DNA from 3 places in the Micromonospora sp. CMU55-4 genome. Region 2 is predicted to be linked to each of the others. Evidence: riboswitches for the same ligand, from Rfam matches in the RefSeq annotation. Region 2 holds a riboswitch; each other region holds the start of a gene.
The links. Region 2 has a riboswitch for cobalamin ahead of metE (5-methyltetrahydropteroyltriglutamate--homocysteine S-methyltransferase). Riboswitches for the same ligand answer to the same signal wherever they lie in the genome.
Positions count from the first base shown of each region.

Region 1: it holds a riboswitch for cobalamin, as region 2 does, so the genes downstream of both, HA073_RS07595 (ribonucleoside-diphosphate reductase subunit alpha) here and metE (5-methyltetrahydropteroyltriglutamate--homocysteine S-methyltransferase) in region 2, are expected to answer to the same signal.
Region 3: it holds a riboswitch for cobalamin, as region 2 does, so the genes downstream of both, HA073_RS07580 (acyl-CoA thioesterase) here and metE (5-methyltetrahydropteroyltriglutamate--homocysteine S-methyltransferase) in region 2, are expected to answer to the same signal.

Region 1 covers NZ_JAAOLH010000003.1:310,157-312,408, forward strand. Annotated here, with positions in the region: gene HA073_RS07590 (PrsW family glutamic-type intramembrane protease) at 1-777, opposite strand, end outside; cobalamin riboswitch at 898-1,114, shown strand; gene HA073_RS07595 (ribonucleoside-diphosphate reductase subunit alpha) at 1,227-2,252, shown strand, end outside.
Region 2 covers NZ_JAAOLH010000004.1:139,677-141,928, forward strand. Annotated here, with positions in the region: gene HA073_RS09125 (beta-1,3-glucanase family protein) at 1-641, shown strand, start outside; cobalamin riboswitch at 753-972, shown strand; gene metE (5-methyltetrahydropteroyltriglutamate--homocysteine S-methyltransferase) at 1,088-2,252, shown strand, end outside.
Region 3 covers NZ_JAAOLH010000003.1:307,560-309,811, forward strand. Annotated here, with positions in the region: gene HA073_RS07570 (Dyp-type peroxidase) at 1-202, shown strand, start outside; gene HA073_RS07575 (copper resistance CopC family protein) at 236-841, shown strand; cobalamin riboswitch at 1,037-1,238, shown strand; gene HA073_RS07580 (acyl-CoA thioesterase) at 1,369-1,881, shown strand; gene HA073_RS07585 (LysE family translocator) at 1,885-2,252, shown strand, end outside.

The DNA.
Region 1 (2,252 bases), on a different contig from region 2:
CGGCGCCCGGGGCGGGGCGGCGGGCCGCTCGCGGTCCAGGTGCAGGCGCAGCAGCACCCAGCCCAGCGACACACCGCCGATGAACACGTACGCGGGCTGCGTGCCGAACGTGTCCCAGCAGGTGTGCAGCGTGACGGCGGCGGCGAAGGTGAGCAGGAACGCCGCCAGTCTCCGGCCGCCGGGCGCGGCGGCGAACGTGAACAACGCGGCGGCGGTCAGCCCGGTCCAGGCCAGGTGCGCGGCGGGCGCGGTGAGACCGCGAACCAGCAGCGTCCGCTCGACGGCGCCGAGGTTGCCCTCCGACCCGACGAACGCGGCGAACGCGTACCCCATGGTCTCCAGCGCGGCGAACCCGGCGCCGGAGGCCACGCCGATCACCAGGCCCTGCGCCGGTGACCGGTGCCGCCGCCACAGCAGCAGGATGCCGGCCGGCACGATCAGCTTCGCGGTCTCCTCGGCCAGGCCGACGAGCGCCATCGGCAGGACGCCGAGGCGGTGCAGCGTGCCGTACTCCAGCCAGCCGGCGGCGACCACGCCGACCACGCCGCCGAGAAGCGCGGCGACGCCGACGACGGAGCCGGGGACCGGGCGGCGGGCCGGCCGCCCCTGGGCGAAGGCCAGGAACGTGGCGGGCGCGACGCACGCGCCGAGCACGATCAGCGCCGGTACGAACGTGACGGTGCCGGTGCCGGACAGTGTCTCCAGCACCAGCAGGTGAAGCCCGACGCCGACGAGCAGGACCGCCACCCACGCCCAGCGGCGTCCGGTATTCCCCATACGCCGAGTATCGCGCCCGGCGGCGAGCGCCGGCATCGGGGGTAGGCACTGTGGACAGTGAGATCCATGCGACACGCCCGACACGACATCTGGTGTTGCCCAACCGCCCCCACCGCCATATATGGTGGTGCCGCAGCTGGTTCGGCCGAGCCCTCCGGGGCGGGGCCGAGGCAAGAGGGAACCCGGTGGAAATCCGGGACTGCCCCGCAGCGGTGAGTGGGAACGACAGCCGTCAACAGCACTGGGCCACCGGCCTGGGAAGCGACGGCCGGTAGGCGACCGGCGACCCCGGTCGGGCCCGCGAGTCCGAAGACCTGCCAGCGCGCCGTGCGCCTCCGCGTACGGCGGCCGGAGGTCGCGCGGGACGACCGACGCCAGCAGCCGGGCCGGCCGCGCCGTGCCCGTTGGCGTCTCCCGCCGTCTCCAGACGGTGACAGCGAGGAGAGGTCATGACTGTCGTGCAGGAAAGCCCGCCGGCCACCGGCGGCGGGTCCGAGGCCCGCCGGCCGGCGATGCGGGTACGCAAACGGGACGGCGACACCGAGCCGGTGGACGTCGGCAAGATCGTCCGGGCGGTCGAACGCTGGGTCGCCGACCTGGACGAGGTGGACCCGCTGCGGGTGGCCACCAAGACGATCAGCGGGCTCTACGACGGGGCGACCACCGCCGAGCTGGACCGGCTGTCGATCCAGACCGCGGCGGAGCTGATCGGCGAGGAGCCGCAGTACTCGAAGCTGGCGGCAAGGCTGCTGGCCGCGTACGTGGACAAGGAGGTCCGCGGTCAGGGCGTGGCGAGCTTCAGCCAGTCGATCGCGTACGCGCACGGGCTGGGGCTGATCGGCGACGAGACGGCCGCATTCGTCGCCCGGCACGCCCGCAAGCTCGACGACGCCGTGGACCCGGACGGCGACAGGCGGTTCGAGTACTTCGGACTGCGTACCGTGGCCGACCGCTACCTGCTGCGGCACCCGCAGTCGCGGCTGGTGGTGGAGACGCCGCAGTACTGGCTGCTACGGGTGGCCTGCGGGCTGTCCCGCACCCCGGGCGAGGCGGTCGGCTTCTACCGGCTGATGTCCAGCCTGGCCTATCTGCCCAGCTCCCCCACGCTGTTCAACTCCGGCACCCGGCACACCCAGATGTCGTCGTGCTTCCTGGTCGACTCGCCGCGCGACGAGCTGGACTCGATCTACGAGCGCTACCACCAGGTGGCGAAGCTGTCGAAGTTCTCCGGCGGCATCGGCATCGCCTGGTCGCGGGTGCGCGGCCGGGGCGCGCTGATCCGGGGCACGAACGGCCGGTCCAACGGCATCGTGCCGTTCCTCAAGACGCTCGACGCCGGGGTGGCCGCGGTCAACCAGGGTGGCCGGCGCAAGGGCGCGGCCTGCGTCTACCTGGAGCCGTGGCACCCGGACGTGGAGGAGTTCCTGGAGCTGCGGGACAACACCGGCGAGGAGTCCCGGCGTACGCACAACCTC
Region 2 (2,252 bases):
CGCTCTGCGCGGCCCTCAACCGAGGCACGCTCGGCACCATCGACACCCAGCCCAGCACGAACGCCGCCGACTTCTACCGCAGCAACCCCACCAACCAGTACGCCCGCCTGATCCACGCCAACATGACCGACGGCCGGGCGTACGCGTTCGCCTTCGACGACGTCGGCGGATTCGAGTCACTGGTGCACGACGGCGACCCCCGTTCGGCCGGACTGATCCTCAGCCCGTTCACCGGAGGTGGGGGCGGCAACCCGACCACCGGGGTGCCCGTGGTCAGCAACTGGAACAACAAGTGCATCGACGTGCCGAGCTCCAACTTCGTCGACCGCGCGCCGCTGCAGATGTGGAACTGCAACAACACCAACGCGCAGAAGTGGACGTTCAGCGGCACGGCGCTGAAGAGCCAGAACAACAAGTGCATGGACGTCGACGCCGGGTCCACCGCCAACGGGGCGGTGGTGCAGCTCTACACCTGCAACGGCACCGGCGCCCAGCAGTTCACCCTGAACGCCGCCGGGGACCTGGTCAACCTTCAGGCCGACAAGTGCGTCGACATCAAGGACCGGAACGGCAACGACGGCGCGAGGCTCCAGCTCTGGGACTGCACGGGCACGGCCGGCCAGAAGTGGCGCAAGGGCTGACCGGCCCTGCGACGGGGGGCGGGGGCGACCGCGAGTCGCTCCCGCCACCCGCCGCGACGGCTCGCCGTCCCGCAGGACGGACGCGCCGACCACGTCGGCTCACCGCCCCATACGATGGACAACGGTGCTGGTTCGCCGTGCCCGTGAAGGGTGTGGCGTCGTAAGAGGGAACCCGGTGTGAGTCCGGGACTGCCCCGCAGCGGTGAGTGGGAACGACAGCCGTCATCGAAGCACTGGACCGTGAGGTCTGGGAAGCGACGGCCAGTAGGTGACCGGGTGGATCCGGTCGCGCCCGCGAGTCCGAAGACCTGCCCGCACCGCGCGCACCGTCCGGTGCGCGCCGCCGACGGTCGCTCGGGACGGCCGGTGCGGAAGCCGGTACGCCGTCTGTACCCCTTCCCTCCCCGCCTCGATCGGCCTCGTGTGCTTCGAGGGAAGGGATCTCCATGAGTACCGCATTCGGTCAGAGCACCGTGCTGGGCTATCCGCGTATCGGGGGCAACCGGCAACTCAAGAGGGCCGTCGAGGCCTACTGGGCGGGCCGGATCGACGCCGAGGAGTTGGCGGCGACCTCTGCCGCGCTACGGGCGAAGGTGTGGCGGACGCTGCGCGACGCGCGCCTGGACGCGATCCCGTCCAACACGTTCTCCTACTACGACCACGTGCTGGACACGGCCGTCGCCGTCGGCGCGATCCCGCGCCGGTTCGCCCGTCTCGGCCTCGGCGACCTCGGCACCTATTTCGCCATGGCCCGGGGCGTCGATGCCGAGCCGGCGCTCGAACTGACGAAGTGGTTCGACACCAACTACCACTATCTGGTTCCCGAGATCGGCTCCGACACCACCTTCGCGGCGAATCCCGACAAGGCGCTGCGCGAGTACCGCGAGGCCCGCGAGCTGGGAATCGACAGCCGGCCGGTGCTGGTCGGGCCGGCCACATTCCTGCTGCTGGCCAAGCCCACCGAGGCCGGCGGCGAACCGTTCGACCGGCTGACCGACCTGGTCGACGTGTACGCCGGCATCCTGCGATCCCTCGCCGCGGCAGGCGTGCGATGGGTGCAGCTGGACGAACCCGCCTATGTCGCCGACCGGAGCGCCGCCGAGATCGACGCGCTGCGGGAGGCGTACACCCGGCTCGGCGCGGTGGAACAGCGGCCGGCGATCTTCGTCGCCACCTATTTCGGCGAGCTCGGTGACGCGCTGCCCGCCCTGCTCGACACGCCGGTCGAAGCGGTCGGCGTGGATCTGGTGGCCGGGCCCGGCAACCTGCGGCGGCTGGCCGGTGCGGGACCACTGCGCGGCAAGACGATCGTGGCCGGCCTCGTCGACGGCCGCAACGTCTGGCGTACCGACCTGCGGGCCGCCGTGGCGGCCGGTGCCGCCGTCACCGCCCTCGCCGACCACGTCGCCGTGTCCACCTCGTGCTCGCTGCTGCACGTGCCGGAGGACCTGTCCGCCGAGACCGCTCTCGACCCGGCGCTGCGTCAGCGGCTCGCCTTCGCCCGGCAGAAGGTCGATGAGGTCGTCCGGCTCGGCCGCGCGCTGCGCAACGGCACCACGTCCCTGCCCGAGCCGCTGCCGCCCACCCCTGCCGCCTGGCGCGACGACACCG
Region 3 (2,252 bases), on a different contig from region 2:
GACCGCCGAGGGACACGCGGACAGCGGGCTCGTCTTCGCCGCGTACCAGGCCGACATCGCCCGGCAGTTCCTGCCCATCCAGCGGCGGCTGGCCGAACGGGACCTGCTCAACGAGTGGACCACCCCGATCGGCTCCGCCGTGTTCGCCGTACCGCCCGGCTGCCCCGAGGGCGGCTGGATCGGCCAGCAACTGCTCGGCTGACCACGACGCTGACCACGACCAGGAAGGCGCGTCATGCGTACCCGTACCGTCTCCGCACTCCTCGCCGCGCTGTTCACCGCGGCGCTGCTGCTGGTCCCGGCCACGCCCGCGGCGGCGCACAACTCGCTGCAGGAGGCCACGCCGGCCCGCGACGCCCGGCTCACCACCGCGCCGACGCAGGTGACGCTGCGGTTCCTGCAACGGCTCAACCCGGCCTTCACCACCATCACGCTGCGCGACTCCACCGACCGTCAGGTGCCCGCGAGCGCGCCCGCCGTGGACGGCGCGACGGGCACGGTGACGATCGAGGAGCCGCTGGCCAACGGCACCTACACCGTCGCCTACCGCGTGGTCTCGCGCGACGGCCACCCGGTCCAGGGCTCGTACCGCTTCACCGTCGCCGACCCGGCCGCTCCCCCGGCGGCCGCCCCGTCACCGGCCACTCCCTCGCCGGCCGCCTCCGCGGACGTCTCGGCGGGCGCTGCGGCAGGCGCGGACGCGTCTCCGGCGAGTGCCGACGCCTCGACGGGCGCCGACGACGGCGGTCTGCCGGTGGGAATCCTGGTCGGCGGAGCGGTCGCCGCGGTGGCGGCAGCCGGCGTGACCGCGCTACTGCTTCGACGCCGCCGCGCCTCCTGACCCGTCGCCCGCTGACGCGGGTCCGCCCGGCTTCCTGATGAGCGGGAGAGACGTCCCGCCATGCGGACGGCGCATGCGGGGCGGCACCGGGTGTGCCGGAGCCTGCGCGCCTGTGGGACGGCCGGGGGCAGTGCGCCGAAGGGCGGAACGCGGGTCGCGGCGAGGGCGGGTCGGGGCTGGGTTAGGCTGCCGGGAGCGCTGGTTCACCCGGTCGGCGACGGCCGGGTGTCGTAAGAGGGAACCCGGTGGAAGTCCGGGACTGCCCCGCAGCGGTGAGTGGGAACGACAGCCGTCAACAGCACTGGGCCACCGGCCTGGGAAGCGACGGCCGGTAGGCGACCGGCGACCCCGGTCGGGCCCGCGAGTCCGAAGACCTGCCCGCGTCGCGCGTACCACCGGTGCGCGCTGCCGTCGACCTCGCGGGTGGGTCGGGCGGGTGACACGCCGGGCGGGAGCCGTCGGCGTGCCTCGACGTGCAACTCCCCCGTCCGGTCGGCGGTCCGCTTCTGCGAGGACGGAACCGCACCGTGACCGATGCCATCACCCTCACCGGCCGACCACCGTCGGCGTCGCACCTGACCCTGTCGCAGATCATGGACCAGCACCACACCAACCTGATGGGCACGGTGCACGGCGGCCGGATCCTCAACCTGATCGACTCGGTCGCCGGGGTGGTCGCCGCCCGCCACTCCGACGGACCGGCCGTCACCGCCGCCATCGACGAGACGGCCTTCCTGCGCGCTGTCCGCGTCGGTGACGTGGTGCACGTGGACGCCCGGATCACCTGGGCCGGCCGCAGCTCGATGGAGGTGGCCGTGAAGGTCAGCGCGGACCGCTGGGACCGCGCGGTGCCGCCGGTGGACGTGGCGACCGCGCACCTGGTGATGGTGGCCGTGGACGACGAGGGCCAGCCCCGGCCGGTGCCGCCGCTGCTGCCCGGCACCGACGGTGACCGGCGGCGCTACCGGGAGGCGCAGATCCGGCGCGAACACCGGCTGGCGCTGCGCCGGGCGCTGCTCGACGGCGCCGAGGAGGGCTGAGGCGTGCTCGGACTGTCGGCGGCCACGCTCGCGGGATACCTGGCCGCGATCGTGGTGCTCATGCTCACCTCCGGGCCGGACATGATGTTCGTGCTCGCCAACGCCACCCGGTACGGCGCGCGGGCCGGGGCGGTGGCGGCGCTCGGGGTCGCGGCCGGGGAGGCGGTGCACGTCGCCGCCGTGGTGGCCGGACTCGCCACCGTGATCGCCGCGTCCCCGGTGCTGTTCACCGCGATCCGGTGGGCCGGTGCGGCGTACCTGATCGTGCTGGGCCTGCGGGCGCTGCGCGGCACGGGCCGGCCCGGCGTCGCGGCGGACGGGGCGGACGGCGGCGGCGCCGGGCGGGCGTTCCGGCGCGGGCTGCTCACGAA